Regions from separate parts of the Methylovorus sp. SPW-M1 genome, predicted to be linked through region 1. Evidence: predicted binding sites of a transcription regulator. Region 1 holds the regulator's gene; each other region holds the start of a gene.
The links. The regulator sigma-54, encoded in region 1, starts transcription at its own class of promoters, with help from an activator protein. The targets are predictions, from matches to a motif close to TGGCACNNTTCCTGCT.
Positions count from the first base shown of each region.

Region 2: a site for sigma-54 is predicted at 5,673-5,688, ahead of msuE (FMN reductase). Genes of this name have one in related genera too.
Region 3: a site for sigma-54 is predicted at 4,307-4,322, ahead of ACWWD9_RS13825 (class II aldolase/adducin family protein). Genes of this name have one in related genera too.

Region 1 covers NZ_CM132626.1:2,805,057-2,815,428, reverse strand. Annotated here, with positions in the region: gene ACWWD9_RS13400 (glutaredoxin family protein) at 1-78, opposite strand, end outside; gene ACWWD9_RS13395 (M3 family metallopeptidase) at 92-2,149, opposite strand; gene ACWWD9_RS13390 (DUF4870 domain-containing protein) at 2,215-2,571, opposite strand; gene ptsP (phosphoenolpyruvate--protein phosphotransferase) at 2,585-4,339, opposite strand; gene ACWWD9_RS13380 (HPr family phosphocarrier protein) at 4,347-4,616, opposite strand; gene ACWWD9_RS13375 (PTS sugar transporter subunit IIA) at 4,609-5,016, opposite strand; gene rapZ (RNase adapter RapZ) at 5,067-5,903, opposite strand; gene hprK (HPr(Ser) kinase/phosphatase) at 5,921-6,886, opposite strand; gene hpf (ribosome hibernation-promoting factor, HPF/YfiA family) at 6,969-7,298, opposite strand; gene ACWWD9_RS13355 (RNA polymerase factor sigma-54) at 7,326-8,780, opposite strand; gene lptB (LPS export ABC transporter ATP-binding protein) at 8,805-9,527, opposite strand; gene lptA (lipopolysaccharide transport periplasmic protein LptA) at 9,584-10,141, opposite strand; gene lptC (LPS export ABC transporter periplasmic protein LptC) at 10,122-10,372, opposite strand, start outside.
Region 2 covers NZ_CM132626.1:944,400-954,771, reverse strand. Annotated here, with positions in the region: gene ACWWD9_RS04470 (branched-chain amino acid ABC transporter permease) at 1-908, opposite strand, end outside; gene ACWWD9_RS04465 (branched-chain amino acid ABC transporter permease) at 918-1,799, opposite strand; gene ACWWD9_RS04460 (ABC transporter ATP-binding protein) at 1,846-2,616, opposite strand; gene ACWWD9_RS04455 (AMP-binding protein) at 2,613-3,854, opposite strand; gene sfnG (dimethylsulfone monooxygenase SfnG) at 3,878-4,975, opposite strand; gene msuE (FMN reductase) at 5,018-5,614, opposite strand; gene ACWWD9_RS04440 (SfnB family sulfur acquisition oxidoreductase) at 6,061-7,296, shown strand; gene ACWWD9_RS04435 (CerR family C-terminal domain-containing protein) at 7,483-8,160, shown strand; gene ACWWD9_RS04430 (efflux transporter outer membrane subunit) at 8,157-9,605, shown strand; gene ACWWD9_RS04425 (efflux RND transporter periplasmic adaptor subunit) at 9,602-10,372, shown strand, end outside.
Region 3 covers NZ_CM132626.1:2,903,856-2,914,227, forward strand. Annotated here, with positions in the region: gene ACWWD9_RS13805 (energy transducer TonB) at 1-166, opposite strand, end outside; gene ACWWD9_RS13810 (ABC transporter ATP-binding protein) at 206-1,021, opposite strand; gene ACWWD9_RS13815 (ABC transporter substrate-binding protein) at 1,299-2,402, opposite strand; gene ACWWD9_RS13820 (ABC transporter substrate-binding protein) at 2,449-3,492, opposite strand; gene ACWWD9_RS13825 (class II aldolase/adducin family protein) at 3,503-4,249, opposite strand; gene ACWWD9_RS13830 (sigma-54 interaction domain-containing protein) at 4,605-5,753, shown strand; gene gmd (GDP-mannose 4,6-dehydratase) at 6,321-7,406, shown strand; gene ACWWD9_RS13840 (oligosaccharide flippase family protein) at 7,431-8,927, shown strand; gene ACWWD9_RS13845 (acyltransferase) at 8,929-9,513, shown strand; gene ACWWD9_RS13850 (glycosyltransferase) at 9,559-10,372, shown strand, end outside.

The DNA.
Region 1 (10,372 bases):
GGTCCATTTGTATACATCCGCCAGACAGCTGGTGGCGCTGCATAGGGCGATCAGGAGCAATGCACGAAAGCGCATCATGGTGGTGTTCCCTTTAGGTCGTCATGCCATTGTGGCGCAATAGCGCATCAATATCCGGTGCACGGCCACGGAATGCGATAAAGGATTCCAGTGCCGGGCGTGAGCCGCCCTGGGCCAGAATCTCATTCCAGAAACGGCGGCCCGTTTCTTCGGATAATACCCCGTTTTCTTCAAACAGGCTGTAGGCGTCGGCAGACAGCACTTCCGCCCACTTGTAGCTGTAATAGCCAGCGCCATAGCCGCCCGCGAAGATATGCGAGAAGTTATTCGGGAAGCGATTCCATTTTGGTGGGCGCACCACAGCCACTTCGTCGCGGACTTCCTCGATCAGGTCCAGCGAGGTCTTGCTGCCATTCGGGTCAAAGTCGCCATGCAGGCGCATGTCGAACAGAGAAAACTCGATCTGGCGCACGGTCTGCATGCCCGCCTGGAAATTTTTGGCGGCGATCATCTTGTCGAACAGCTCGCGCGGCAATTGCGCGCCGGTTTCCACATGCTTGGTCATGTGACGCAACACATCCCACTCCCAGCAGAAGTTTTCCATGAACTGGCTGGGCAGTTCCACCGCATCCCACTCCACGCCCTTGATGCCGGAAACGCCGTAATCATCTACCTGCGTCAGCATGTGGTGCAGGCCATGGCCGAACTCGTGGAACATGGTGATGACTTCGTCATGCGTGAACAGCGCCGGTTTGTCGCCTACCGGTGCCGAGAAATTGCAGGTGAGGAAAGCCACGGGCGTTTCTACACCATGCGATTTTTTGCGACGGGTAATCGCTTCGTCCATCCAGGCGCCGCCACGCTTGTTGTTGCGGGCGTAGAGATCAAGGTAGAACTGGCCGACCAGTTTGCCCTGGTGGTCGGTGATTTCGTAAAACTCGGCATTGTCATGCCATACCGGCGCCTTTGACTTGCGCACATGCACACCAAAAATGGTCTCCGTGACCTTGAACAGGCCATGCAGCACTTGCTCTTCCGGGAAGTACTGTTTCACTTCCTGATCGGAGAAGGCATATTTTTCTTCGCGCAGTTTTTCCGACGCATACGCAATATCCCATGCCTGCAGATCGGTGAGGCCGAGTTTGCTGGCGGCGTATTCGCGCAGCTCCTGCATGTCGCGCTCGGCAAATGGTTTGGCGCGCTTGGCCAGGGTCTGCAGAAACTCTTCGACCTGTGCCGGGCTTTCGGCCATCTTGGTGGCCAGCGATTCTTCAGCGTAATTGCGATAGCCCAGCATCACAGCAGCCTCGTGCCGCAGCTTGAGTATGCTGGAGATCAGTGCAGTGTTGTCCCACTCTGGCTTGCCAAACTCCGATGCGCGCGTGGCATAGGCGCGATACAGCTGTTCACGCAAGGCGCGGTCGTCGGCATATTGCAGCACAGGCATGTAGGAAGGGAAATGCAGGGTAAATTTCCAGCCACTTTTGCCGTCTTCACGCGCCGCATCCTGAGCGGCCTGCAAGGCATCTTGCGGAATGCCGCGCAGGGTATCGGCCTGGTCGATATACAGGCTGAAGTCGTTGGTGGTATCGAGCAGGTTTTCCTCGAACTTGGCAGACAGCGTGGATAGCTCTTCCTGTATGGCCTTGAAACGGGCTTTTTGCGCCTCTGGCAATTCGGCGCCGCCCAGGCGGAAGTCGCGCAGCTCATTGTCGACAATCTTGCGTTGTGCCGGGCTTAAGTTTGTGTAGCCTGCACTCTCGCGCAAGGCGCGGAAGCGCGCATACAAGCGCTCATCCTGTGAGAGATCCGCATAAAACGCGGTCAGCTTGGGCAGATTGTCGTTGTAGGCCTCGCGCAGTTCCGGGCTGTTGACCACGGCATTCATGTGCGATACCTGGGACCATGCACGTGAAATCTGCTCTTCCATGTCTTCCATCGGCCGCACGAAATTTTCCCAGGTGGGCGTTTCAGTGGCGCTCGCCAGTTGCTCCAGTATGGCGCGACCCTGATCCAGCAAGCGGTCTATGGCCGGAGTGACATGGGCAGCTTTGACCTCATCAAAGCGGGGCAGGCCGGAAAAATCCAGCAGCGGGTTATCTTGCAAAGCCTTGTCGTTCACGTGAGCCATCCTTCTGGGTAATGCGGGTTAATCAAAAATTCCGGTATTAAAATTCAAGTATCAAAATTCAAGTTTCAGTTAATCAGGCGGAGCGTAAATGGGTAACGGTAAGTCTCTCCGCGGCTGGCCGCCACGGCAGCCAGAAAGCTGAACACAATATTCAGCAGCCAGACGATGCCCATGAGCAAAAACCCTACCAGGATGAAAATCAGCGCCGAGCTGATGGCCTGGGCAATCAGCACCGTGATCTGAAAATTCAATGCTTCACGCGATTGCTGGCTGATGTAGGGACTATCGTTGCGCTTCAGCAGCCAGACGATCAGGCTGGGAAAGACGGAAAACAGAATACCGCCCAGGTGTGTCAGCACCATGATATTCAAATCGTCTGACGGGATCTCTTGGGGTTCACGCTCGTGTTCTAGGTCTGTCATATGGTTATCTCCTTTACTGGAGATTCAGTTTTTGCAGCAAAGGTTCAACCCGATCAATATCCTGGGTGCCCAGAATCTTGCGCGCTACCGGGGTAATCAAGGGTAAATCGCTCTGCAGGATTTGGCGTTTGACGGTCAGGATCTGCGATGGATGCATGGAGAATTGACGCAAGCCAAAGCCCAGCAGCAACCGGGCAAGCTTGGCTTCGCCCGCCATTTCGCCGCAGACGGATACCGGCTTGCCCAGCTTGTTGCCCGCGCGTATGGTCATCTCCACCAGTTGCAGCACGGCAGGATGCAAGGGGTTATAGAGATGCGAAACGGTATCGTCCGTGCGGTCAATCGCCAGCGAATACTGGATCAAGTCGTTGGTGCCGATGGACAGGAAATCCAGCTCGCGGGCAAAGGCCTCGGCGCACAAGGCCGCTGCCGGGATCTCAATCATGCCGCCGACCTGGATGTCTTTGTCGTAATGCGCTTTTTCCGCATCCAGACTTTGCTTGGCGCGCTCAATCAGCGCGAGCGTTTGCCGCAGCTCGGTAATCGAGGACAGCATGGGGATCAGAATCTTGATCTTGCCGTAATGCGAGGCGCGCAGGATGGCGCGCAGCTGCGTCAGGAAGATCGCCGGTTCTGACAGGCACAAACGAATGGCGCGCAGTCCCAGCGCCGGGTTGGTGCATGTGCGGGCGGTATCCGGATTCATTTCCTTGTCCGCGCCCAGGTCCAGCGTACGGATGGTGACCGGCAGGTCCTTCATGGCCTCGGCCACACTGCGATAGGCAGAAAACTGTTCTTCTTCGCCCGGCATCTCGCGCCGGTTCATGAACAGAAACTCGGTACGGTAGAGGCCGATGCCGGTCGCTCCCGCTGCCCTGGCATGGCTGACGTCTTCCGGCACTTCAATGTTGGCATGCAGTTCAATGCTGGTGCCATCCAGCGTCACCGCCTTGGTGAGCTTGAGGCGTTTCAGCTTTTGCTGCTCGATTTCCCATTGTTCCTGCCGCAGCTTGTATTCGGCCAGGGTGTCCTTGTCCGGATTGACAATGACCACGCCCTGGTTGCCATCGACGATGATCAGCTCGCCATCGCGTACTAGCGTGCGTGCCCGTTGCAAGGCAACGATGGAGGGAATATTGAGGCTGCGCGCCAGAATCGCCGTATGCGACGTAGCACCGCCGACATCGGTGATGAAGGCAGCAAACTGGTGCTGCTTGAACTGAATGGCATCGGCCGGGGAAAGATCATGCGCCACCAGAATGATGGCGCTCTCCTGCGAGCGTAGCGGCACCTGACTTGGGTGCCCGAGCAGCACCTTGATAATCCGCTCGACGACCTGAATCACATCCTGTTTGCGCTCGCGCAGGTATTCGTCTTCAAATTTCTCGAACTGGGCAACCAGGTCTTCCATCTGCTGCTTCAGCGCCCATTCGGCATTGCAGCCTTCCGCCTTAATCATCTGCTTGGGCGTTTCAGACAGCGCGTGATCCTGCAGGATCATCAGATGCGTGCTGATAAAGGCGCTAAGCTCAGGCGGTGCTTTTTCCGGCAGCAGGCGGCGCACGGTTTCCAGGTCGTGCTTAACGGTTTTTACTGCTTTGTCAAAACGGGTGATCTCGTCGGCAATCAGGGCCTTGGGCACCTGAAAATGCACCACTTCAAGCAAGGCATGTGAGACGAGATGGGCATGGCCGATGGCAATGCCGCTGGACACGCCAACGCCGTGGATGGAAAAACTGACTTTGGAAGCGGGGCTGGGGGCGGCCACGATGAATTTATTCCGGTTCGCCAAACTTGCCCGAGATCAGGGTCACCAGCGCCTGCATGGCGGCCTCTTCATCGGCACCATTGGTTTCCAACACGATCTTGCTGCCTTTGCTGGCGGCCAGCATCATCACACCCATGATGCTCTTGGCATTGACTCTTCTACCGTTGCGCTCGATCCAGATTTCACTGCCAAACTGGCTGGCGGTTTGCGTCAGCTTGGTAGATGCGCGTGCGTGCAGGCCGAGCTTGTTGATGATTTCTATTTCTTGTTTAGTCATGATGCTTGCATGCTTCCTCAGTAAAATGGATAACGCCTTCGCTACCCCCGCTCAATGCTTTTTGTACCAATAGCTGAATATCCCCGTTGCGGTACGTCAGTGTGCGCACCAGCATGGGCAGGTTCACCCCGGCGACACCTTCCACCCGTCCCGGCTTCAGCAATTTGCCCACCATATTACATGGGGTTGCGCCGTAAATGTCCGAGAGGATGAGCACGCCATTGCCTTCATCCAGTTCATCCACCAGTTGCTGCGCCTGTGGCAGCATGGCGGCCGGATCATCGTGGGTGCCTATGCCCAGTTGCTTGAGCAGTGGCGGGCGTGTGCCCATCACATGGCTGGCGCAATGTATCAGGCTCTCACCCAATGTGCCGTGCGCAATAATCAGTATACCTATCATGAAAGCGTCCTGTTGCCGGGGCCCGGCATCGTGAATTTAAACAAGCCTGTCTACTCTAGCTCGCGGTGCCTGATCAGCACTTTTTGTTGTTTGTCCTTGAAATACTGGCTCAGCTGCTCGACGAAAAACACCGAGCGATGCTGACCGCCAGTGCAGCCGATAGCGACGGTCAGGTAGCTGCGATGATCGCCATCAAAGCAGGGCAGCCAGCGCTCTACATAGCCGCGTATATCCTGCAGCATCTCAAGCGCCATGGGCTGTTGCCGCAAAAAGTCCTGTACCGGGGCATCCTTGCCTGTGAGCGGGCGCAATACCGGGTCGTAATGGGGGTTGGGCAGGCAGCGCACGTCAAACACAAAGTCGGCATCCAGCGGTATGCCATGCTTGAAGCCGAAGGAGACAAACAACAGCGTCATGCCGGTGCTTTGCTGCACGACAAAATCGCGCACCCAGTTGCGCAGGGTGTTGGCGCTGAGGTTGCTGGTGTCGATGCGATGATCCAGATTTACTAGCCGGTTCAGTAGCTGCCGTTCGTATTCTATGCTTTCGGCCAGCGTGGTTTTTTCATCGCTGAGCGGGTGACGGCGCCGCGTTTCGCTGAAGCGCTTGACCAGGGTTTCGGCGTTGGACTCCAGGTAAAGCACCTGCACCGAGATGCCTTTGTCGCGCAGTGCCTGGATGTTTTCCGGCAAGGTTTCCAGCGCTGCGCTGCGGGTGTCTATGCTGATCGCCACGCGTTGCTGGGTGGCAGGTGCCAGATGTTCGGATATCTGCGGCAGCAGGGTGGCGGGCAGATTGTCTATGCAATAAAAACCGGCGTCTTCCAGGGCGCGCAGCACAATGCTTTTGCCCGAGCCGGAAAGGCCAGTGACGATGATGAGCCGCATGTTGCTGGTGGCCACGCTTAGCTCTCCACTTGCTGCTGGCGCTTCATGGCTTTGCTCATCTCGCGATGCTGGCGCTGCATGAACTGCTTGGTGCCGTTAATGCCGCGCAGTAACAGCATGTGGTTGCGCACGGCGACTTCGACCAGCACCGCAATATTGCGGCCGGCGGCCACGGGAATCATGACTTTGGGGATTTTCACGCCCAGTATTTTTTCGTGATGCGATTTGATCTTGAGCCTGTCCAGCAGTTGCGGCGCCAGGGTATCGGCCATCTCAAGCTGAATGATGAGGTCGAGCGGTTTGGTAGGCTTGACGGCGTTGTCACCAAACAGGGCACGGATGTTGAGGATGCCGAGGCCACGCACTTCAAGGAAGTCCTGCAGGATAGGGGGGCAGCGCCCTTCAAGCCGGTCCGGCGCAATGCGGTAGAAATCGACAATATCATCCGCCACCAGACGATGTCCGCGCGAAATCAGTTCCAGCGCGAGCTCGCTTTTACCAATGGCCGGGTTGCCCTTGATCAGGATGCCAAAGCCTTGTACTTCAATGAAAACACCATGGGAGCTCTCTGATTCGGCGACGGCTTGCGCCAGATAATGGCTCAAGACATCCATCAGTCCCGGGCTGCGCATGGGGGAAGTGAACAAGGGGGTTTGAAAATCATCCGAGGCTGCATTCAGCTCGGCGGGTGGTTTTTCACCATTGGCGACAACAACGGCGGCCAGGTCGGTGGAAAACAGATTGTGGATGGCTTTCTTGAGCTCTGGCTTGGGCAGGCTGCGCAAGTAATCCATCTCGGCACAGCCCAACACCTGCACGCGGTTGGGGTGTACAAAATTCAGGTGCCCGATCAGTGCCAGAGAGGGCTTGGTCACCGTTTCACTGGTGAGCAGGTTTTCGCCGCCATTCAGCCCGGAAACCCAGGTGAGCTTGAGATTGCGGCGCATATCCCGGTAAAGCTGTGCAACACTGATGGTAGCCATATGATTACCTTATGTTCGGCAGGGACAAGGCAACTGGCGGTATGTAAGACAACACGCCTTTGCCTTGTCCCCGGTTAGACCTTTATTCCGCAGCCGCCTGGTGCTTGAGGGCACCGTTGGCCTTGTGATGGTCGCTTACTTTTTCCTTGTGCTTCAGAACCTGGCGATCCAGCTTGTCAGCCAGCGCGTCAATCGCGCCGTACATGTTTTCACCGCTGCTTTCGGCATGGATATCGTGACCCGGCACATGAATGGTGGCTTCCACTTTCTGCGCCAGCTTCTCTACGCTCATGGTGACTTTGACGTCAATCACATGGTCGAAGTGGTTACTCACGCGCTCAAGCTTGCTCTGCACATATTCGCGCAGGGCTGGGGTAACGTCGAGATGGTGTCCGGTGAGATGCAGGTTCATGATTTACTCCTTCAGGTAAAACGCAGATCAAAGCGATCTGCGCTGGTTGGCCGCGGGTATCTGCAAAGACTCGCGGTATTTGGCAATGGTGCGACGAGCAACCACGATGCCCTGTTTACCCAGGATATCCGTGATCTGGTTATCCGACAGCGGCTTTTTCGGGTTCTCTTCGCTGACCATTTGTTTGATCAGGGCGCGTATGGCAGTGGCGGAACAAGCGCCCCCGGATTCGGTAGCCACATGGCTGCCAAAGAAATATTTAAGCTCGTAAACTCCGCGTGGGGTGAGCATGTACTTGCGCGTGGTGACGCGTGAAACCGTGGATTCGTGCAGGCCCAGCTCATCGGCAATCTCGCGCAGCACCAGGGGGCGCATGGCGACCTCGCCGTGCTCAAAGAAATTGCGCTGGCGATCCACAATCGCCTGAGAAACGCGCAGGATGGTGGAGAAACGCTGCTGGATGTTCTTGATCATCCACTTGGCTTCCTGCATCTGGCTCATCAGGTATTGGCTCGAGCTTTCGCGGTTGCGCTTGAGGATGCCGGCATACAGCTGGTTGATGCGCAGCTTGGGCACGACTTCGTCGTTCAGATGGGCCAGCCAGACACCTTTGATTTTCTTGACCACGATTTCATGCTGAATGTAATGATCAGACGTGATTTTGCTGAATTCACCACCTGGGCGGGGATTGAGTTGCAGCACCAGCTGTTGCACTTCGCGCAATACGTCATCGTCGCAGGCCAGCAATTTTTTCAGTTTTGCGTAATCGCGGGCTGCCAGCAGGGGCAAGTGCGTTTCGGCAACCTTGATGGCGAGATCCACATAAGGCGTATCTGGTGGCAAGGCGCGCAATTGCAAGGACAGGCACTCGGCCAGGTTGCGCGCACCTATGCCGGGTGGGTCCAGATTCTGGATATGCTTGAGCGCCGTCTGCAACTCCAGCATGTCGATTTCGAGTTCCGGCGGCAGCATCTCGGCCAGCTCTTCCAGCGACTGCTCCAGATAACCGTCGTCGGTAATGGTATCGACCAGCAGCATGGACAAGGTCTGGTCGCGCTCGGACAGTGGCAACAGCTTGAGCTGACCTAGCAGATGATCGCGCAGGCTGAGGCTGACCGCTTCCTGGTAGCTGAAATCATTGTCATCGTCATTGCCGGAGCTGCTGTCTTCCCAGCGGTTACTGCCGCTGCTGCTGCCGAATTCAAAATAGTCATCGCCACCAAATTCATCCTGGCGGGGAGCTTCCTCCGGTGTAGCGGCCACGCTGGGCTCAGGGGCTACTGGCGCCGCAATGAAGTTGTCGGGGATTTCCAGCGGTTCTTCGATCTTGTCGGCGCGTTCCAGCAATGGATTCGCCTGCAGCAGGGTTTCCAGCTCCTGATTGAGCTCCTGCGTGGATAGCTGCAACAAACGGATGGACTGCTGCAGTTGCGGAGTCAGCGCCAGGTGTTGCGAAAATTTGAGTTGTAAGCTTTGCTTCATACGTGGGGGCCGCCAAATGTGTGCTTAGAGGCGGAAGTCCTTACCAAGATACACTTCTCTTACGCTATCGTTGTGAATAATTTCGCTGGGCTTGCCTGCCGCGAAGACGCGTCCTTCATTGACGATATAGGCGCGGTCGCAAATACCTAATGTTTCCCGCACGTTGTGGTCGGTGATCAGCACGCCAATATTGCGTTCGGTCAAAAAGCGGATGATCTTCTGAATGTCCAGCACGGCGATGGGGTCGATGCCGGCAAATGGCTCATCCAGCAGAATGAAGCTGGGGTTGGTGGCCAGGCAGCGGGCGATTTCAACGCGGCGGCGTTCACCGCCGGACAGGCTGACCGCCATGCTGTTGCGGATATGCGTGATATGCAGTTCCTGCAGCAGCGATTCCAGCTGGTTCTCCATTTGTTCTGGCGCCAGTTTCTGCAACTCCAGAATCGCCATGATGTTTTCGGCCACCGTCATCTTGCGGAAAATCGAGGGCTCCTGCGGCAGATAAGCCAAACCCAGGCGCGCACGACGGTGTATGGGCAGACGGCTCAGATCCTTGCCATCCAGCAGAATGCGCCCATCATCCAGGGCCACCAGACCTACCATCATGTAAAAGCTGGTGGTCTTGCCTGCGCCGTTAGGGCCCAGCAAGCCCACCACTTCGCCGCTATTGAGTTGCAGCGAAATATCCTGCACCACCGTGCGGGATTTATATTTCTTGCGCAGACCTTCTACGATTAATTGGCTCATGTTTACTCAGGTATATCGTGTTGCACGCCAGACTGACGGATTGTCAGCATGGCAGGTTAATTGGCCGTCGCGCCATCGGTGCCAGCCGGTTTTTTCTTGGGCTGAATAACGGCACGTACACGCCCGGTCGGCGTGGCAGGCGTTGCTGCCTGGCTGCCACCGCCAATCACCTCGGCATATTCGGCATTGGCGTCATACATGATGTAGTCACCATGCACGATGTCGTCGCCTTTTTTAACCCAGGCCTTGGTGTAGAGCTGTACCTTGTCCATACGTCCATCGTACTCGATACGTTGACCGCTGCCTTCCATATATTCGTTTTTACCTTCCATTTTTTGCTTGAAGGTGGAAGGCGTCTGCGGATTGCCGTAGGTGGTGCTGTGCTGAAAGCCTTCTTTGTCTTCGCGTACCACCAGTTTGTCGCCACGGATGATCAGCGTTCCCTGGGTGAGGATTACATTGCCGGTGTAGATGCTGGTCTTTTTGGCATCATTCACGGTGACGGCATCTGCTTCCAGATTGATGGGCTTGTCCTTGTCCGCCTTTTCGGCGTGTGCAGGCAGGCAGGCCATCATCAAAAGTAGCGGCAAAAAGCTACGGGGCAGGGTTGTCATATTTTCTCCGAATCCGGGCTTGGTTATTGGTACTGGTACTTCGTTTCGCCTGTGCTGCCTGTTTTTTAGCGGGGCTGGCGCTGGGCTTGGCATTTTTCTGTGGTGCCGCCTTGCTGGCTTTCGCTGGCGTGCTGGCCGGGGCTTTGCCAGCGGCTTTTTTTGTCACGCTGGGCGAAAGGTAATGCGCCCGCACGCGGCCACGCAGGTTGACGGTCTGGTTTTTCTTGTTGA
Region 2 (10,372 bases), 1.1 Mb from region 1:
GTACCGGACAGATTCGACAGCAGGATCGGCAGCAGCACGATAAACGCCGCCCCCAGAAAATTGCCCAGTATGCTGCCCATACCGCCGATGATGATGATGAACAGAATCTGGAACGAGCGTGTGAGATCAAAGCCATGCGGCTCCACGGTGCCCAGATAGGTAAACGCCCACAAGGCCCCCGCCACCCCGAGGAAGAACGAGCTGATGGCAAAGGCCAGCAGCTTGGTCTTGAGGATGGGAATGCCGATCACCGCTGCTGCCGTATCCATATCGCGCACTGCCATCCAGTGGCGGCCCAGTTCGCTGCGCACAATATTGCGCGCCAGCAATGCCAAGGCCACCACCACGGCCAGCGTGAGCAGGTAACGCCCGGCTGGCGAGCTGAAGTCGCGACCAAACACCAGCAAGGGCGGGGCGGTAATCACGCCGGAGGAGTTGTTATTGGAAAACCAGCCAAAACTGGTCAACACCCATTGCACGAAAAACTGCGCTGCCAGGGTCGACACCAGCAGATAAAAGCCCTTGATGCGCAAGCTCGGCAGGCCAAACAGTATGCCTACCCCGGCGGCGGTGATACCGCCCAGCACAAAGCTGAGCAGGAAGGGCAGGCCCTCAATGCGCAGATGGAAGTTATAGGCAGCAAAGGCCCCCACTGCCATGAAGGCCGCCGAGCCCAGCGATAACTGCCCGGCATAACCGGTGAGCAGATTCAGCCCCAGCCCAGCCAGCGACAGCACCAGAAAAGGCACGAGGATGGCGCTGAACCAGTAATCGTTGGCAATGAAAGGCACCACGGCAAAGGCAAACACCAGCAGCAGGTAAAAGCCCAGGCGCTCCTGCCACAAGCGGAAGATGCGGCGATCGGCGCGGTAATCGCTGATGAATTGTCCGGATTCTCTATACAGCATGCTGCTCTCCTACACGCGCTCGATGGCACGTTCGCCAAAAATACCCGCCGGCCGTACCAGCAAAAACACCAGGGCCAGGACATACGGGAACCAGTTTTCAATGCCACCGCCGATGATGGGGCCGATAAAGACCTCCGCCAGTTTTTCCGAGGCACCGATGATCAGGCCACCCACAATCGCCCCGCCAATCGACGTAAACCCGCCGATAATCAGCACCGGCAAGGCCTTGAGCACCACCAGCGACAAGGAGAACTGCACGCCGAGGCGCGCGCCCCATAACAAGCCCGCCACCAGCCCGACAAACCCGGCCACCGCCCACACGATCAGCCAGATACGCTGCAGCTTGATGCCCACCGCCAACGCCGCCAGCTGGTCATCGGCCACGGCGCGCAGGGAAATCCCGGTGCGGGTCTTGTTGAACAGCCAGGATAAAAAGATCACCAGCACGCCAGCCACGCCTGCCGCAAAAATATCAAACTGCGACAGCAGCATGCCGCCCAGTTCCAGTGGCTCATCGCTGATACCGAGTTCCAGCCCGTGCACCTGTGCGCCCCACACCGCCTGCGCCAGCCCTTCGATCATGTAACTCAGCCCCAGCGTTGCCATAAACAGCGTAATCGGCGGCCGGTTAACCAGCTTGCGCAGCATGAAGCGCTCAATCGCCCAGGCCAGCACCACCATGGTCAGCAGGGTGATGGCAAAGGTCAGCCAGAACGGAATGCCACGCTCCAGCAGGCTGACAAAAGTCAGCGCGGCAAACAGCACCATGGAGCCCTGGGCAAAGTTGAATACGCCCGAGGCCTTGTAAATCAGCACAAAGCCAATGGCGACCAGCGAATACATCACGCCCGCCAATAGCCCGCCCAGCAATACTTCAAAGAAAAATTCCATTTCGTTTTACTTTCCCCTGAGGGTGACCAATCGTGTATGAACCTGCTTAATGCGATGTCCCCAGATATGCCGCGATCACGTCCGGGTTCTCGCGCACTTCCTGCGGCGTGCCGTCGCCAATTTTCTTGCCGTAATCCAGCACCACCACGTGGTCCGAGAGATTCATCACCACGCCAATATCGTGTTCAATCAACACGATGGTGGTACCGAACTCGCGCTGGGTATCGAGGATAAAGCGGCTCATGTCGGCCTTTTCGTCGTGGTTCATGCCGGCCATGGGCTCATCCAGCAGCAGAAGCCGGGGCTCGGCCGCCAGCGCACGCGCCAGCTCCACCCGTTTTTGCAGGCCATAGGGCAAGGTGCCGACGATGCTGTTGCGCCAGGGCTGTATGCGCAGAAAATCAATGATCTCTTCGGCGCGCTGGCGCTGGATCACTTCATCGCCCGGCGCCCGGCCGATATGCAGCGCCTGCTCCAGCCAGCTGCCACGTACCTTGAGGTTGCGCCCGGTCAGCACGTTATCCAGCACGCTCATGCCCTTGAACAAGGCGATGTTCTGAAAGGTGCGGGCGATGCCGCGACGCGCCGCCGCATGCGGCTGCATGCGACGCAAACGGGTACCGGCATAGGTAATGTCGCCGATATCCGGCTGATACACGCCATTGATCACATTCAACAGCGAGCTTTTACCGGCGCCATTGGGGCCGATCAGGGCGCAAATCTCGCCCTCTCGCACGGCAAAGCTGATGTCGGTAATCGCCTTCACGCCTTTGAATGACAGAGAGATATGGTTCAGCTCAAGCAAAGGGCTGCTCATGATGGAATCCCCGCAGTATTAATGGCAGCCGCCGCAAGGCTGGGACTGGCTTGCACTTGCAGCGATGAGGGACCACGTTTGACCACGCGCGCCCGGCCGCCTTCCAGCACATACCAGTAGGCATGCTCTTCCCAGTTGCGAATCTCGATGCCCAGGCTACGGAAAAAGCGCAGTGAAGATTCCGGCAAAGGCTCGCCCACCAGCAAGGGCACGCGCGTGCGGCTAAAGCCGATGACATCGCGCAGCGGGCTGATCACCAGCCAATTCGCCAGCGTCAGCGACAGACTGAAGCGTCGGTTCGACTTCGCTGCAGGCTTCAGCGAGATGGGCGGCGGATTGCGCGCGGCACTTGAGGTGCGCAGGGCCCAATCCACCAGGCGTCGCCGCCAGGTACCGGGTTGCGGCAAGCGCTGCTGCACCAGTGATTCCAGCCGCTGATAGGTTTCGCGCGTGCCAGCCACCAGCGTGGGGCCCAGCTCGCGGCGGTCGTTATCGCGCGTTGCCAGGTTTTCCGGGAAATTCAACCTGAACCCGGCCAGCAACCAGGGGGCCAGCAAATAGCGCGCGTGACCGCTGGCAGCAAATGCTCGCGCGGCCAGCGCCTCATCCGCTGCGCTCAGATTCTCCTGCCGCAGCAGGCGACGGCCTTCATTCAGCAGCTCGTGATGGCTGATGGTCTGCAAGTGCACCAGACCTCCCGCATCCAGCCGGTGAAAGGCAAAGGCATGATCCACCGGGGCAACCAGCGGTGCCTCGTGCAAGGACGCTGCCGCGAGCTTGAGTGCATCGGCATAATCCAGACGCGACGCCTGCGCATCGCCCGCCAGCCCACGACGGTCAGCGTAAATCACCAGCCGCGGAGCAAGCTCAGCCTCCGCCAGCAGCGCCACTTCATCTTCGCCCTCGGCAAACACAAAGGCCGGACGCAGCTTTTGCAGCAGCTGTACGGTCACCGCACGCTCCACCAGCAAGTCCACTGGCGCGGCAAAGCCGCCCAGCCATTGCGCCGCCAGCTGCAACAGCAAGGCCTGCGGCCGTGGATGGCTGAGCAGAAACAGCGCATCGCCCTTGTTGAAACCGCGCTCACGCAAGACGGCAGCGAGCTGCAGCACTTCGCGCTGCGCATCCTGCCAGCGCAAGGCATGCCAGATGCCCAGCTGCTTGTGGCGGATGGCGACATCGGCACCGCGCTGCTCGGACTGCGCCCGCAGCAGGCTGGGTAGCGTATCGTTGCTCATGGAATAGGCCTGCCTTTTTCTGCTCACGCGGCCAGGGCGACCTTGCCAGCTTCGAGCTCACGCACCAGCGGCAAGACCTTCTCACCGAAGTAGGCAACCTCTTCCTGGAAGTGCAGGAAACCGGACAACACCAGATCCACGCCCACGGCCTTCAGTGCCACAATGCGCTCGGCAATTTGCTGTGGGGTGCCGATCAGGTTGGTCTTGAAACCATCGTTGTATTGCACCAAGTCTTCAAATGTCGATTTGGCCCAGTTGCCTTCGCCTTCAGGGCTGGATTTGCCTGCCTGCTTTGCAGCATCACCAAAGGCATTGACCGCCTCGGGGTTGGCCTTGGCAATAATCTCGGCCAGCACGGCCCTGGCTTCTTCTTCGGTATCGCGTGCAATCACAAAGGCATTCACGCCGATCTTGACGCTGTGGTTATTGGCCGCAGCCTTGGCGCGGATATCGTCAACCTGCGCCTTGATGCCTTCCACCGTATTGCCGTTGGTGAAGTACCAGTCGGATACCTTGGCGGCCATGTCGCGTGCCGCACGCGAGCTGCCACCCTGGAACACTTCAGGTTGCTTCAGTGGCTTGGGTTTCAGCGAGTAATTGTGGAAACGGTAGAAATCACCGTGATAGCTGAAATCATCCCTGGACCAGATGCCTTTCAGCGCCTCGATGAATTCCTGCGAGCGGCGATAGCGCTCGTCATGCTCCAGCCATGGCTGACCAATCGCCACAAACTCGCCCTTGAACCATCCAGAGACAATGTTCACGGCAATACGGCCACCACCGGTGAGGTGGTCAATAGTCGCAATCTGCTTGGCGACCACGGCAGGGTCCCACGGTCCCGGCAGGATGGCGGCAATCACATTCAGCTTCTCGGTCGCGGCCAGCAAGGCATGCGAAAACGACACGGACTCATGCTGATATTCCGCACCATAACCGGCGGTAAAGCGGATCTGGCTCAGGGCATAGTCAAACCCCGCTTTTTCGGCAATCTGTGCCAGCTTCTTGTTGTATTCAAAATCCCAGCTGGTGCGCTGCTCGATATTGCTGACGACCAGGCCGCCACTGACATTGGGTACCCAGTAAGCGAACTTGATGGGGGCTTGTTGCGAAGGTGTGCTCACAATGAATTCCTTTCGTAAATAAGGTCGTGATATGCGAATAAATCAGGAAGCGCTGGCAACCAGCTTGGCGGTGGCTTCGGCCGCTTCAGGCGTGGCCAGCTCGCGGTGCTTCAAAAAAGGCAGTGCGCGCTCAATGGCCAGGTCGATGCGCTTGTCCAGCGCTTCGTTGCTGATCTTGTAGTTGGTGAATTCGCTCTCGATGGCATACACGCCCACTGGCAAGGTCAGCGACTGGAAGAAGCTGAACATGGGGCGCAATTGGTGCTCGATCACCAGCGAGTGACGCAGGCTGCCGCCTGTAGCGGCCAGCAGCACGGGCACATCAATCAGGGATTCGTAATGCACCAGGTCAAACAAATGCTTGAGCAGGCCGGTGTATGAACCACGGTAGACCGGGGTGGCAAAGATCAGCACGTCGGCGCTCTCGATATCGTCAATGGCCTTGCGCACAGCGGGCTTGATGCTGTCATAGTTGAGCGAAGCACCAAGGTCGGGGCCCAGTTCGCCCAACTCAATCAGCTTGAGTTCAATCGGTAGGTGCTTGCCCAGCCGCTCGGCGATCTCCTCGACCAGTGTCAGGGTACGGGAGGGACGGCTGGTACTGCCTGCAACAGCCGTGACTTTCAGTTTCTTGCTCATGGTGACTCCTATTGTCAGGTTCGCGGCTCCAACAAAGAGCCACACTCCCCTAGCTAATAGCAGCAACCGTGCCACCTTAATTTTTTTATTAAATTCATATACTTAATAAAAATACGGCGCTGCCTGACCTGTTGCATATGCCGCCTGCATGCTGACCGGCTGCTGCTCAATCAGCAGGTTTTTGCTGAAATCTGATCAAAGGCTGGGGACTTTCTGGCGTTTTCGGGAGAGATTTGGCGGTTTAACGCCCTGGATGCGGGGAAATCTGCTGATCTGGCAGCACCCGGACAGCAGCCTGCTGCTACAGCCGCGCTTCACAGCATCGCCTGCAAAAATATTCATTATAAATCATAGACATAATTGCTGGCACGCTCTGTGCAATTCCTGATGCAGATGGCCTCACAGCCACATTTTTATCTTATGTTTATTCATGATCAGGAGTTTGTATGACAACAGCATCGGTATTGCACAAGGAAACAGAGGCCGCGATAGCGTCTCGCCCCCTTGCCCATATCATTAAATCCGACGAGGAAGCGATTGCCGTCGCCCACCAGGTCGCCGCGCACATTGCCAAAGAGGCCGCCGTGCGTGACGCCGAGCGCCGCCTGCCACGCGCAGAGCTGGATTACTTTTCGCAAAGCGGCTTGTGGGGCATTACCGTGCCCAAGGAATACGGCGGCGCGTTTGTCTCCAACAACACGCTGGCAGAGGTGATTGCCATCGTGGCGGAAGCCGACCCCAGCATCGGCCAGATCCCGCAAAACCATCTTTATATGGTGGAAGGCCTGCGTCTGGATGGCACGGAATGGCAAAAGAAGTTTTTCTTTGATCTGGTATTGCAAGGCGTGCGCTTCGGCAATGCCTTCTCCGAGATCGGCACCCGCACGGTGAATGATGTCAAAACCCGCCTGACCCCGACCGAAGGCGGCTACCTGCTTTCGGGCAAGAAGTTTTACTCGTCCGGTGCGCTGCTGGCGGACTGGGTTCCCGTCGTTGCCAAGGATGAAAATGACAACACCGTGGTCGCCTTCGTGCAGAAAGGCAGCAAGGGCCTGACCATCATTGACGACTGGTCCAGCTTTGGCCAGCGCACCACCGCCAGCGGCACCACGGTGCTGGAAAATATCTTCGTGCCCAGCGAATACGTCTTGCCGCACCATCTGGCGTTTGATCGCCCCACCCCCATGGGCCCGATTGCGCAGATCATCCAGGCCGGGGTGGATACCGGCATTGCCCGCGCGGCCCTGCGCGATACCTTGCACTTTGTGCGCAACCACACCCGCCCATGGATAGATACCGACCTCGAGCATGGCTACGAAGACCCGCTCACGCTCAAGGATATCGGCGATATCCAGATACGCGTGCATGCCACCGATGCGCTGCTGAAGCGCGCAGGCGAATTCATTGACGCTGCCCAGAAGAACCCCAACGAAGACACCGTGGCCGCCGCCTCCATCGCCGTGGCTGAAGCCAAGGTGCTGAGCACCGAAACCGCCCTGCTCGCCGGCAGCAAGCTGTTTGAACTGGCGGGTACGCGGTCCACGCTGGGTGAATACAACCTGGATCGCCACTGGCGCAATGCGCGTACGCACACCCTGCATGATCCGGTGCGCTGGAAATACTATGCCGTCGGCAACTATGTGCTGAACAAAGTGAATCCGCCGCGGCACCCCTGGATTTAACATCGTCATCAGTTCTGCAACCCTGGCTGATCAGACGCCTGGCGGGATATTCCGGCCAGGCGTTTTTTTTGCTGACGCGGGGAAACCTGCCTTGCATAAGGCCGCACTTAAATCTTTGTAAAGTTTATTGATCAAACGTTTGTTTGATGTATGATCCCAGCTCGTCTATTGTCTGGTTGATGCCTCATGTCACCCCCCACCCCTCAAACAGCCAGCCGCACCGACGGTGCGGAAGCGCGGCAGAAAATCCTGCTCTGCGCCCTCAAGCTGTTCGCCGAAAAAGGCTATGCCAAAACCAGCGTGCGGCAGATTGCGCAGGCCGCGCAGGTCAATGTATCTGCCATCAGCTATTACTTCACGGATAAAGCGGGCTTGTATCGCACGGTGTTTTCCATGCCGGATCTGATTGCGCGTCCCTGCGAATTTGCCTTTTCTGCCCCCGGCCTGTCCTTGGCTAGCGCTTTGCAGCAGTTCTTTGTGGAGTTCTTCCAGCCCCTGAAAATGGGCGATGTGGTGCACGATGTGGTGAAACTCCGCCACCGCGAGATGCTGGAGCCGACCGGCGTGTGGGAGCAGGAAATAGAATGCGAAGTGAAACCACATCATCTCGCCATGGCGAAGCTGCTCTGCCAGCACCTGGGCGTAAATGAGCCGGATGATGAGATTCGCAGCCTGGTGATGGCCTGTTTTGGCATGGCCGTACATATGTATATCGGGCAGAAGGTCATTCGCCATATGTCGCCACAGCTGGTGGAAAACCATGCCGCGCTGGACCGCATGGCGGAACGCTATGGCCGCTATGCGCTGGCCATGGTGCTGGACGAAAAGGCCCGCCGCGCGGGCGCCGGGGAGCAAGCATCATGAGCACGACATCACGCAAGATTCTCCTGTCGGCGCTCATGGCGAGCTTGCTGGCAGGCTGCCAGGGCTGGCCCATGGTGGGGCCCGATTACCAGAAACCCAAGACGGTGACACCCGATAGCTGGCAGGTACAGACTCCCGTGCCAGCCGCCCAGACCGCGGACTGGTGGCGGCAATTCAATGACGATGTGCTGCTGGAGATCATCACTGCTGCCGAGCGCAATAGCGCCAGTGTGGCCGATGCCTACAAGAATATCGCGTCTGCCCGTGCCAATCTGGTGGCGGCGCGTGCCATGGGTTTTGATGGCCTGAGTGCCACGCCATCGATCAGCCGCAAGGCTTTCTCCTTCGGCGGCGATCCCACCCTGCTCACGCAGCAGCAGATCAGCTTTGATACCTCGTGGGAGATCGACCTGTTTGGTGGCCTGCGCCGCGAACGCGAATCCTCACTGGCCGATTACGATGCCAAACGCAATCTGCTGCAGGATGCGCGGCTGTCCGTCGCCGCGGAGAGTGCCAAGGCTTATAACGACTACCGCTTCTGCCAGCAGAAGGTGCGGCTGTACGAGCGTTATCTGGAATCCAAGACCCGCAGCGCAGAGTTGACGGCCTCGGCCACCGCACACGGCTTCAAGTCCGACTCGGACAATGCGCTGGCGCAAGCCACGCAGGCCCAGGCCGCCAGCGACCTCAATGACCAGCAGATGCAATGCGAATTGCAGATCAAGGCCATGGTGGCGCTGACCGGCATGGCCGAGCCACAGCTGCGCGAACGCCTGGCGCCGCGCGACTTTACGGTGCTGCAACCCGGCAGCTTTGATGTGCCCTCGGTACCGGCTGTGCTGCTGGAGCAGCGCCCCGACCTGCTGGCCGCCGAACGCGATCTGGCCGCCGCTAGCGCCCAGGTGGGCGTCAAGGAAGCCGACAGATACCCCAAGATCACCCTCAGCGGCAATATCACGCCGGTGCGCTACCTCAATTCCGGTGTCACCAATAATGCCCTGACCTGGTCTTTCGGCCCCACCATTGATATCCCGCTGTTTGACATGGGGCAGCGCAAGGCCAATGTCTCCGCGGCCTGGGAAAGCCTGCGTGCTGCGGACAGCAATTACCGCAGCAAGGCGCGCACCGCCATCAAGGAAGTCGAGCAGAAACTGCTGACACTGCAAAGCTATAACGCACGCCAGCCCAGCCTGCAGCAGGCCGCCGACAATTACGCGCAAGCCTTGCAGGCCATCAGCCAGCGTTATGAAGCGGGGTTTGATAATGCCATCGACCTCGAAACCACGCGGCGCAATGCGCTGGAAGCCGACTATGCGCTCACCCAGCTGAACCAGAACCGCATTACTACCCTGATTGAACTCTACATTGCCGTGGGTGGTGGCTGGCAAGGTGCTGATACGCCACTTGCCGCCAACACTCCCGATTCCACCGAGAAACAACCATGAAAAACCGCGCTCCTTACCTTTCCCTGGCCCTGTTGCTGACCACTGCCTTGCTGACGGCCTGCCAGCCTGGCAAATCCGGCTCGGAGGCCGGTGAAACCAAACCCGCGCTCACCGTACGGCTGGTCAGCCCGCAGGAAACGGCAGCCGCCACCAGCATCACCGCCAATGGCAACATCCTGGCCTGGCAAGAAGCCATTATCGGCAACGAAGTCAGCGGCTTGCGGCTGAAAGCGGTGTACGTCAATGTTGGCAACAAAGTCAAAAAAGGCCAGCTGCTGGCCGAGTTTGACGATGAAACGGTCAAGGCTGACCTCGCCCAGAAAGAAGCAGACGCACTCGAAGCAGAAGCCAATCTGCGCCAGGCCGAGCTGGATGCCAACCGGGTAAAAGGCCTGGCCAAAGGCGCCCTGAGCGAGCAGCAGGTCGTGCAATACCTCACCACAGAGCAAACCGCCAAGGCCAAGTTTGAGTCTGCCGTGGCCGCGCTGGAAAGCCAGCGCCTGCGCTTGCGCCGCACCCGTATCGTGGCGCCCGAGTTTGGCACCATAAGCAGCCGCACGGCGACCGTGGGCAGCGTGGTCAACGCCGGGGAGGAGCTGTTCCGCCTGGTGATGCAGGACCGGCTGGAATGGCGCGGCGAAGTCGGCGCCACCGAGCTTGCCAGCGTCAAGCCTGGCCAGGCCGTGACCCTGACGCCGACTGGCAGCCAGGCCCAGGTAACAGGCAAGGTACGTGTGATTGCCCCCACCATGAACCAGGACACCCGC
Region 3 (10,372 bases), 99 kb from region 1:
GCTCCAGGGCACGATTGCGGTAGAGCCCGAAACGCTCGCCGCCATCCGAGACGGCACGCGCCACAGCGTCTTTAAGAACCGATAAATTTTCTTCAATATCCGGCAACGCGCCGAGCTTTGTGTAACCTGACGGGTAACTCGGCTGAGAATTCGAAAGACTAGACATGACCTTTCTCCTTTCGATAAGTAATGGGTGGATTGCGCATCAAATAAAATCGCTCAATACATCATCGCGTATGCGTTGAAACTCGCTCGCCGAGCGTATGCGCGGACGTGGCAGCTTCACCGGGACAATGCGTTTTATACGGCCAGGATGTGATGTCATCACCACAATGCGGTCGCCCAGGAACACGGCTTCTTCCACATCATGGGTGACAAGCACCGTGGTTAATCCTTCTTGCTCCCACAGGCGCTGCAATTCGTGTTGCAGCTTCATGCGGGTCAGCACGTCCAGCGCGCCAAATGGCTCATCCAGCAACAGGAGCTGGGGCCGCAACACCAACGCGCGGGCGATGGCAACACGTTGTGACATGCCGCCTGAAATCTGGTGGGGATAGGCTTTCTCGAAGCCGGTCAGCCCCACGGTGGCAATCTGCGCCTTGACGCGGGCATGGCGCTCTTCCTGCGAAACATTGGTCGCCGAAAACGCCAGCAGAATGTTTTCTTCCACGGTCAGCCAGGGGAACAGGCGGTGCTCCTGAAACACAATGCTGCGATCGAGCGACGTACCGGAGATACGCTGGCCCTGATACACGATATTGCCTTGGTACTGCGCATCCAGGCCGGTAATCAGGCGCAGCAGCGTGGATTTGCCGCAACCACTGGCGCCGACGATGGAGACAAACTCGCCGGAACGGATATCCAGCTGGATATCATCCAGCACCTTGAGCGGCTCGCCATGCAGGAGGTAGCTTTTGGATACATGATCCAGCTGTAGCGCATACGAAGCAGGCTGCTGCTCTGCCTCATCTTTTGGCTCTTCACTCCGCCTGAAATCGATTACTGCCCTTGTCACTGCCATGCCTGCCAACCTCTTTTTCAATGCCGCATCGTATTGCGACCTAATGTCTGTTTACCCATGACTGTTTATTCCAAAACAGCATGAGCATGAATGTCTATATGACTATGCAAGGCATATGCCAGCCATGGATATGTATTTTTTATTGTTTAATTTCAGCTATTTACAAAAAACATCCATCCCATAAAAAAATCAACTGTTGCTCAGGCAACAGCAAATACGGCGGCTTTTGTTTCCCCTGCAACAGCCATGAAAAAAGCCGTCTTGCGACGGCTTCTTGCTAGTTCCTGGCTTGAGCCACATTCACCGGAGGCGGCGCAGAGCGCGCCACCCAATAGTGCTCGATCCCCAGATCCTTGAGTGCCTGATTCACAAAGCGCGGGTTCAGCAGTTGCTGGACACTCACCTCATTGCGGATCAAGCCCGAGCTTTTGGCGTAGGCAGCCAGGCGTTGATAATGGGCAGTGAGTACGCCGTCATACACGGGCGACCAGCGATCTTTCCATGGCACGGCATCGCTTTCGTAATCACGGCGAACCACCGACTCCGGCTGCACCTGACTCAGGTAGTCCTTGATGTATTTATCGCGATTGGCTTCCTGCGATGCCCAATAGCTGGTTTTGACATAAGCATTCACCACCAGCTGGGTAATTTCCGGGTGTTTGTTCACAAAGTCGTTGGTCGCCCAGATACCGCCACGCAGCTTCTGATCCGTGAGCGAGGTCTTGGTGGACCAGATAATGCGACCGACGCCCTTATCCTGCAGGTTGTAGGCATCATTCAGGCTGAAAAAGCCATCTACCGTACCGCTGGCAAGCGCAGCGGCGCCAACTTGCGGATTGACGTTCACAATCTTGAAATCCTTGAGGGTCAGCCCTTGTGAAGCGGCGAGGCTGGCAAAGGTGGCTTCCCATGGGCGGCCACGATGCAAGGCAATGCGTTTGCCCTTGAGATCAAGAATGCTCTTGGCCGTGGAGTTGGCAGGGACCACCAGATAGGAATTGCCATTGCTGCCCCAAGGCGCCACCAGTTGAACAACCGGCTTGGCCGCATTGAGGATAATCGGTGGCAAATCGCCATAGGCAGCAAAATCAATGGTGCCGTTGGCAAAGGCTTCATTGATGATAGGACCGACCCCGGAGTGCGAGGCTGGCACCCATTCCAGTTTGATGCCTTTTTTGGCCAGGCTTTGTTCAAGGCCGCCTTCATTGTTGACGGCATCCACGCCCATGTAGGACGTCTTGCCTGCCAGGTTATAAGCCACCACGGCAATGCGCACCACCTTCGGTGCTTCTTCTGCCACGGCCTGCTGGGCGACAAATGCCCAGAATGCCGCCACACTTGCTGCCAGTATCGCCAGGCGATACACCACATTCACTTTCATTACCTGCTCCTTAATTCATTCATTTGGGACAATGCGCCCACTACGCTCAGGCTGCTTTTCGCTCGGCTTGCAGCCAACCGATGGCGGTCTCCAGCGGGCCTCGGTCTATCCAGGCATCGAGATCAAAGTCGCGATCCAGCAGCCCATGGATCAACATGAAGTTCTTTTGCTGCTGGAAGAGATGCACCCGCTGCTCGGACAAATCGGGGGCCAGACTCAGATGGAATTGATCCCCGTAGGCTTGCTGAACGCCGATACCGCCAGAGCGCGTCTCCCCTTCCAGCACCTTGCGCACCCCTTCCAGATTGGTTTTTGCCCACTCGGATGCGCGCAAGGATTGATACAGAAAGCGCGCGACCAGCTCTGGATGCTCCTGCAGCAGTTGCTCATGGACAGTGATCGGGCGCGGCGTGCCGTTATTCACGCGGTACTGCAGGTCCGGGTAGGTATCCAGATTGATACCAACGACCACACCCTGCCGCTGTGCGGCCTCTACTGCAGAGGCTCCTTTCACATACACGGCATCCACCTTGCCCGCCGCCAGTTGCTCGATACCGGCCCACAAGCCGCCCAGATCTTCACGGCCACCTTGTCCGGAGCCCACTTCCACCAGCTGCACATCATCCAGCGTCAGTCCGGCGATTTTCAGCGCGCCCTTGTACCCATGCAGGCTCATGCCGCGCGCAATGCTGCTGCCGCGAATGTGGTCGTGCAGGGGGTGCTCAATGAAGGCGGGCAATGCCAGACGCAGCCCCTTGAGATGAGCGGGTTCGCTAATGCCAGAGTCGGGCCGTACCAGGATGGTTTGCCATTCATCAATCCAGGTGAGGCCGATCAGCCGTGTAGGCGCTCCTTGTGCCCGCGCTGCGATGGCCAGCAGATTGCCGCCCTCGCGAATCAGCGTGGGCAGCTGGTGATCGTAATGATGACGCGCCAGCTCACGATGATCCTGCAAGGTGGAAAGGGCAATGCCATCCGCGGCGAACTCGGATTCCAGCCAGCCCAGCTTGTGGGCGAGTCCGGTGGCAGTGGGCACCGGGCAACGGGTGAACCAGAGCCGGTCTATGGCTTGTGCAGTGGTTGAGCTCACGGATATCCCCTTAGCCTGCTGCCTGCAAGTTGGCAGGGGCGCTATCGTTTGCTGGCACCAGGCCCAATGATTTGGCTTGGTCATAAATCTTGGCCATCTTCCACTGCTGGGTCAGTACGCCAGGACCATAATCACGCGAGCCGCCGAGGGAATCCGCCAGGCTTTGGATCAATGCACCCTCTTCCAGCAGCAGAATGAATTCGGCCAGCTTGCGCAGGCCTTGCTTGCCCCAGACGGTTGAACCGCCATTGGCTTCCAGAATCGCGGTGTTGTGTGGGTTCAGGCGAATCTGATCCAGAATGAAATCGACTTCCTGCTGACGACGGTCGATATAGATCGGGATTTCACGAATCAGGTTAAAACGCTGCACCGGCACGTAACGGATAGGCAAAGGCCGGTGTGCCTGTGCCCATGCGCCCAGATAAGGGGAATGCACGTGGGAAATCGAGGTGACATCCGCATGCTGCTTGAACAGCTTGTTGTAACGGGTATTGCCCAGGCCGCTTTTGCCGATGACGACATTGCCATCAAAATCCACCACCAGCGCTTCAAGCTTTTTGCCTTTGTTGAAAGGCCCACCGTAATTGACGATCACCAGTTGTTCCTGGCCTGGAACACGCTCGACAAAACCTACCGTGCCATTGGCCGTGATGGTTCCGGTCTCGCGGAACACATCAAATGCCAATTGCGACTCTTCCAGCACGCTTTGTACAAAATCGTCCAGCTCTCTTTTTGCTTCAACAGCGATCACGCTCATTTTTTTGCCCTCTACGTTGGTATATGTATTGCATCCAATGATGCATAAACAAGCAGGGGCAAGAGCTATGCCAAAAAGAACCAGCACAGCATGATTAATTTTAATTGTTTAAATTCATTGACCTATGAAATGCACACTGCCTTTACCCAGGTGGATATGATCAAGCAAGTGTTGGCAGGCAAACATCTGCAAACACAAGACTGTTGCCTGACCACCACTTTTTACATGCCTTAATTTGCATGAGCCTGAATAATATATAACCATATCTTATATTGGTATAATGTGATATTAGTGGAAATGTTAATAACATTTAGCTATATTGCGCACTGCAATTTACCAAAGAGAGCGTCACACAATGCGAACTCAATTATGGGACTATGACCTGGAAGACGACGAGCCCACTCAGCCACCAAAAGGGGCCGAGCACGTCATCACGCACCCAAATCCATCCTCTGTCAGCTTGTCCATCCGGGCCAGCGCCCTGGTATTCAGCGACCCCAAATCGCAACAGCTGCTGAGAATGATAGAGCGCGTAGCCAAGAGCGATGCCACCGCATTGATTATTGGCGAAACCGGCACCGGCAAGGAACTGATTGCGCGCCAGATGCACGCGCTCAGCGAGCGCAAACACGCGCCTTTTCAGGCTGTTAATTGCGGCGCATTCTCTGAAACGCTGGTAGAAAGCGAATTATTCGGCTACGAACGCGGCGCCTTTACTGGCGCATCGCAGTCCAAAATCGGCTGGTTTGAATCCGCCAATGGCGGCACACTGTTTCTGGATGAAATCGGCGACTTGCCACAATCCACCCAGGTAAAACTGCTGCGCGTATTGCAAGAGCGTGAAGTGGTGCGGGTAGGCGCGCGCAAGGCCATCCCGATTAATGTACGGCTGATTGCCGCCACCAATGTGGATTTGGAAGAAGCCGTGCGTGCCGGCCGCTTCCGCGAAGATCTTTACTATCGCATCAAGGTCGTGCCCATCAACCTGCCGCCATTGCGCGAGCGCCGTGGCGACATCCTGCCGCTGGTGGAACACTTCCTGAATGTATACAAGGAAAGACTCCAGACTGCTGCGCCCCAACTGGCCCCGGAAACCATCCGCGTGATGCTCGAATACCCCTGGCCAGGCAATATCCGCGAGCTGGAAAACGTGATTCACCGTGCATTGCTGGTCTCGAACACCAACACCCTGCAACCGCACGACCTCAACCTGCCGCACTCCCTGCTGCAACGCGAGGAACACGCGGCCCGGCCGCATCATCCCGCCAAACCTGCCAAGCCCTCCGCTGGTCAGAGCAGCGAGGTTTCCACCTACCCACTGGAAACGGTGTTTTATGAGTTATTTCAGGAATCACCGGACAAGCTGTTCGACATCGTCAACAACCTGCTGGTGAGCAAAGCCTATGATTTTTGCCATCATAATCAGGTACATACCGCGAGATTGCTTGGTATCAGCCGGAATATTCTGAGGGCGAGACTCAAGGAATTGGGGTTGATTGAGTAGTAATCGACCCCACCACCAAGAAAGATATACTCTCATTCTAAATACACTTTCTCGTTTTCTAGTGAAAACGAGAAAGTGATTCTATTTTTCATAATGTTATCAACAGCACCCTCTTGGTACACGCTAGTAGGATTGCTCCAAGGTCAACGGTAAGTTACATGAAAATTCAAAAAAATGAATTTTTCAGCTAACTAGCGGAAACCCCGAGTAACTCATCTCCTCGGGATACCAATACGTCATGAATACCTCCTGAATCAACGAAAAAATTCTCAAACCTACGTCAATGTGGCAAAATTTGACGCTTCGTCAATCAGCACCCAGCACCTCTCTTTTGCCCCGTATCCACCGCGCTTGCATAAGATTTCACGCACGGTGCGGTCAGCCAACAAAAATTACGCGAGTATGGTGAACAAGGACCCTAGACTTCTCAAAGAAATAACGCAGAGCAATATGAAACTGCACTAAAACGGTTTAACGAAAAATCTTCGCGTGTTTTTTAGTGCTTTTTGAGGTGCGCGTGTAATTGACTATACCGATATAGCTTGACGTTTTTATGGAAAGAAAATAATGAACAGGGTTGCATTAATCACAGGCGTAACCGGGCAAGACGGGGCGTATCTGGCAGAGTTACTGCTCAACAAAGGCTACATCGTGCATGGCATTAAACGTCGTGCTTCGTCATTTAATACAGCTCGCATCGACCACTTGTACAGAGACCCTCATGAAGAGGGCGTCCGCTTCTTTCTTCACCATGGTGACCTGACAGACTCAAGTTGTTTGATCCGTATTATTCAGCAGGTACAACCTGATGAAATTTATAATCTTGCCGCACAGAGCCATGTCGCCGTGTCTTTCGAAGAGCCGGAATACACAGCAAACTCAGATGCTCTAGGCGCTCTAAGAATATTAGAGGCTATACGTATTCTGAAGTTGGAAAATAAAACGCGTTTCTATCAAGCATCCACTTCTGAACTTTATGGGCTAGTACAGGAAACACCCCAAAAAGAGACCACCCCTTTTTACCCACGATCGCCTTATGCAGTTGCCAAGCTATATGCTTATTGGATCACGGTTAACTACCGCGAGGCATATGGCATATTCGCTTGCAATGGCATCCTCTTCAATCATGAGTCGCCTGTACGCGGCGAGAATTTTGTAACTCGCAAGATTACTCGCGCATTATCACGCATCAAACTCGGCCTGCAAAAACAACTGTATCTTGGCAACCTAGATGCCAAACGAGATTGGGGACATGCTCGGGATTATGTAGAAGCGCAGTGGTTAATATTACAACAGGAACTTCCTGAAGACTTTGTAATTGCTACAGGTGTTCAATACAGCGTTCGCGACTTTGTAAACATTGCCGCGACAGAATTAGGAATGCAGCTCCAATGGGAGGGTAACGGCGTTGATGAAAAGGGATATGACATTAATGGCAATTGTATAGTATCTGTTGATCCACGCTATTTTCGTCCAACAGAAGTAGAAACACTACTGGGTGATGCATCAAAGGCTAGAAACAAACTGGGCTGGCAGCCTAAAACTTCATTCCAGGAATTGGTTAAAGAGATGGTCAAAGAAGATCTGGAAACAGCTAAACGTGATGAGCTAGTAAAAAGTCACGGATACCATACCAATATTTTTCACGAGTAAAACTACGTGACCCTAGGAAGGAATTTGATTGCCGGATTGGCCAACTCAAGTTGGTCGGCCCTAATAGCTTTGGCATCAATACCGTTCTATCTCAAATATTTAGGAGTAGAAGCTTACGGAATCATCGGATTTTTTGCGACCATGCAAGCGCTCCTTCAATTGCTTGACATGGGAATGGCGCCAACGATAAACCGTGAAGTCGCTCGCTGCACAGCCGCTGGAAAACTCAAGGAAGCCACCAATCTACTACATTCTCTTGCAATCATTTATTGGTTAATAGCTGGAGCAATAGCATTATCGTTTGTGGCATTTGCTCCATTAATCGCAAAATTTTGGCTGAAATCACAGACTTATTCGGTCGAAACAGTTTCCAATGCGATTATGTATATGGGATTGGTTGCGGCTTGTCGTTGGCCCATAGGGCTATATCAAGGTGCATTAATGGGCTCACAGCGCATCGTCCTCTCAAGCTCAATCAATATGACGATGATAACTATAGGCAATGTTGGTGCTATTGTGGTCATCGCATTTATATCCCCCACCCTCACAGCGTTCTTCACCTGGCAAGCCATCACCAGCATATCTCATGCTTTTATAATACGATATGCCGCATGGAAAATCATAGGATCAACCCAAAGAAAAAAATTTGATTATTCTTCATTAAAAAATATATGGAAATTCACAGCTGGAATGAGTGCAATTTCTTTAATGGGGATGATATATACACAACTCGACAAAATAATATTGAGCAAATTTCTAGATTTAGAACAATTTGCCCACTACATGCTTGCTTCGACTGTAGTTAATGGATTATATCTTCTAATAACCCCTGTCTATAATGCAGCTTATCCACAATTCTCAAGCATGGTAGTTTCCGGAGATCGAGATTTAATATTACAGAAATTCAGGCTATATACTCGAATAGTATTAGTTTTTCTAATCCCCGCAGCCGTGTTACTAATCGCATATCCGGAAAATATTATTGAAATCTGGACTGGAAACTTAAAAATTGCGAATTCCGTAGCCCCAATAATTTCCCTACTTGCAGCAGGAGTAACCTTGAATGGGATAATGATGATTCCACATGCACTACAACTAGCATACGGAATGACTCGCCTTCCCATTATTATTAATGGCGTACTTATGATTTTTATATTGCCACTTATAATATATCTATCCCTGTCTAGAGGTGCTATTGGTGGAGCACTAGCATGGTTAGTAATGAATATATCTTATGTGATTTTCAGCACTTGGCTGACCAATAAAAAGGTTCTGCACGGCAAAGCGGTTGCGTGGGTAACTAAAGACGTAGCTTTACCAATACTCATAGTAGCGTTGATCACAGTTTTAATTAAGATCACAGTAATCAACTTAAACCTTTCGACATATGGAAGTTTAGCAACCGGCATTATTTCTTCAATATGTTTTTTTATAGTAGCGCTCCACCTAACACCTGAGCTTAGCATTCCTATTAAAAAAACCTTTCATCGATATATATTAAATGTGAATGAAGGCAAATGAAATGGATTCTGAAAAACATAGAGAATTTAAGTCAATAGGAATTAGAAAATACATTTTGTGTATTAAGCTGATAACTAAAGCGTTCCTCCTATATATATATAATCACTGGCTTACGTTTTTCCCTATTTATTTTGTGAGAAAGCAATATTTAATACACGCCATAGGAGTAAAGGTAGGAAAAAAAAGCTTCATCCATATGGGATGCTTTTTCTATCCAAATAAAATTGAAATTGGAGACAATTCTGTAATAGGGAGATATTGTCATCTACTTGGCGATATCACTATCAAAAACAATGTTTCCATAACTGCACAGACTTATATTTTTAGCCTAACACATCAGAAAGACTCAAGATCTTTTGAAACTGTTAACTCGCCAGTCTTAATAAATGATTATGTATGGACAGGAGCAAGGGCAATGATATTGCCGGGGGTAACTCTAGGGAGAGGTGCGATCATTGGTGCTTGTTCAGTAGTAACAAAAGACATCCCAGACTGGGATATTGCAGTTGGGTCTCCTGCAAGAACCATAGGGAAAAGAAATAACAATGTCGATTACACTTTAGAATATATTCCTTATTTTGAATAAATTATCTACACATCAATCAATAACTGCGAGATAAAATCTTCAGTCATGAAAAAAAATATTTCAATTCTTGTTTTATTACCTGTTATCCCATTCCCCCCGGATGACGGTGGGAAAATAGCGAGCTATACGTTTATCGAGCAGCTTAGAAATAAATACGACTTTACAGTTCTCATGCCATCAAACAACCGTAATGATGTGCAAAATTTAAGCGCTCTCAAAGAGCATTGGAAAAATGTAAACATCCTTTCTACTGAGGCTCCTCATAGAAATATAACCTGGTTCTTTTCTCGTCTTGTTAAAAAACTGTTTTACATATTGAATCGAGTTATATTCAAAAGATCAATTTTTGATGACCCGCATTTACTTTATCCCTTTCTTGATTGCAATCCGGGATACTTTCATGCACTTAAGAAAATTGTAGATGCAAATCATTTTGACTTGATACAGGTTGAATATGCTCAGAATCTTTCATTAGTCAACTGCCTGCCATCTACTATAAAAAAAGTTTATGTTGAAGTAGAGTCCCGATATTCTTTACTTGCAGATCATACTTTAATTGGTAACTCAGATAAATCTGACTACTATAACTTTATTATTGAGAATGTTAAAGCGACAGAAATAGCTCTGCTAGCTAAATATGATGCAATAATTAGTTACAGCAATGACGATCAAGAAAGATTAAAAAAATTACTCCCAGAAAAGCCTATATACGTATCACCCCTCAATTTAATAAACGATCCAGTCATGATAGATTATGGCCGTGAAGATTTCTCCGTGGATAAATTGGTCTTTATTGGTCACGAGAGCCACCTGCCTAACAAGGATGCAGTAGAGTGGTTTATTGAAGAAATACTTCCTA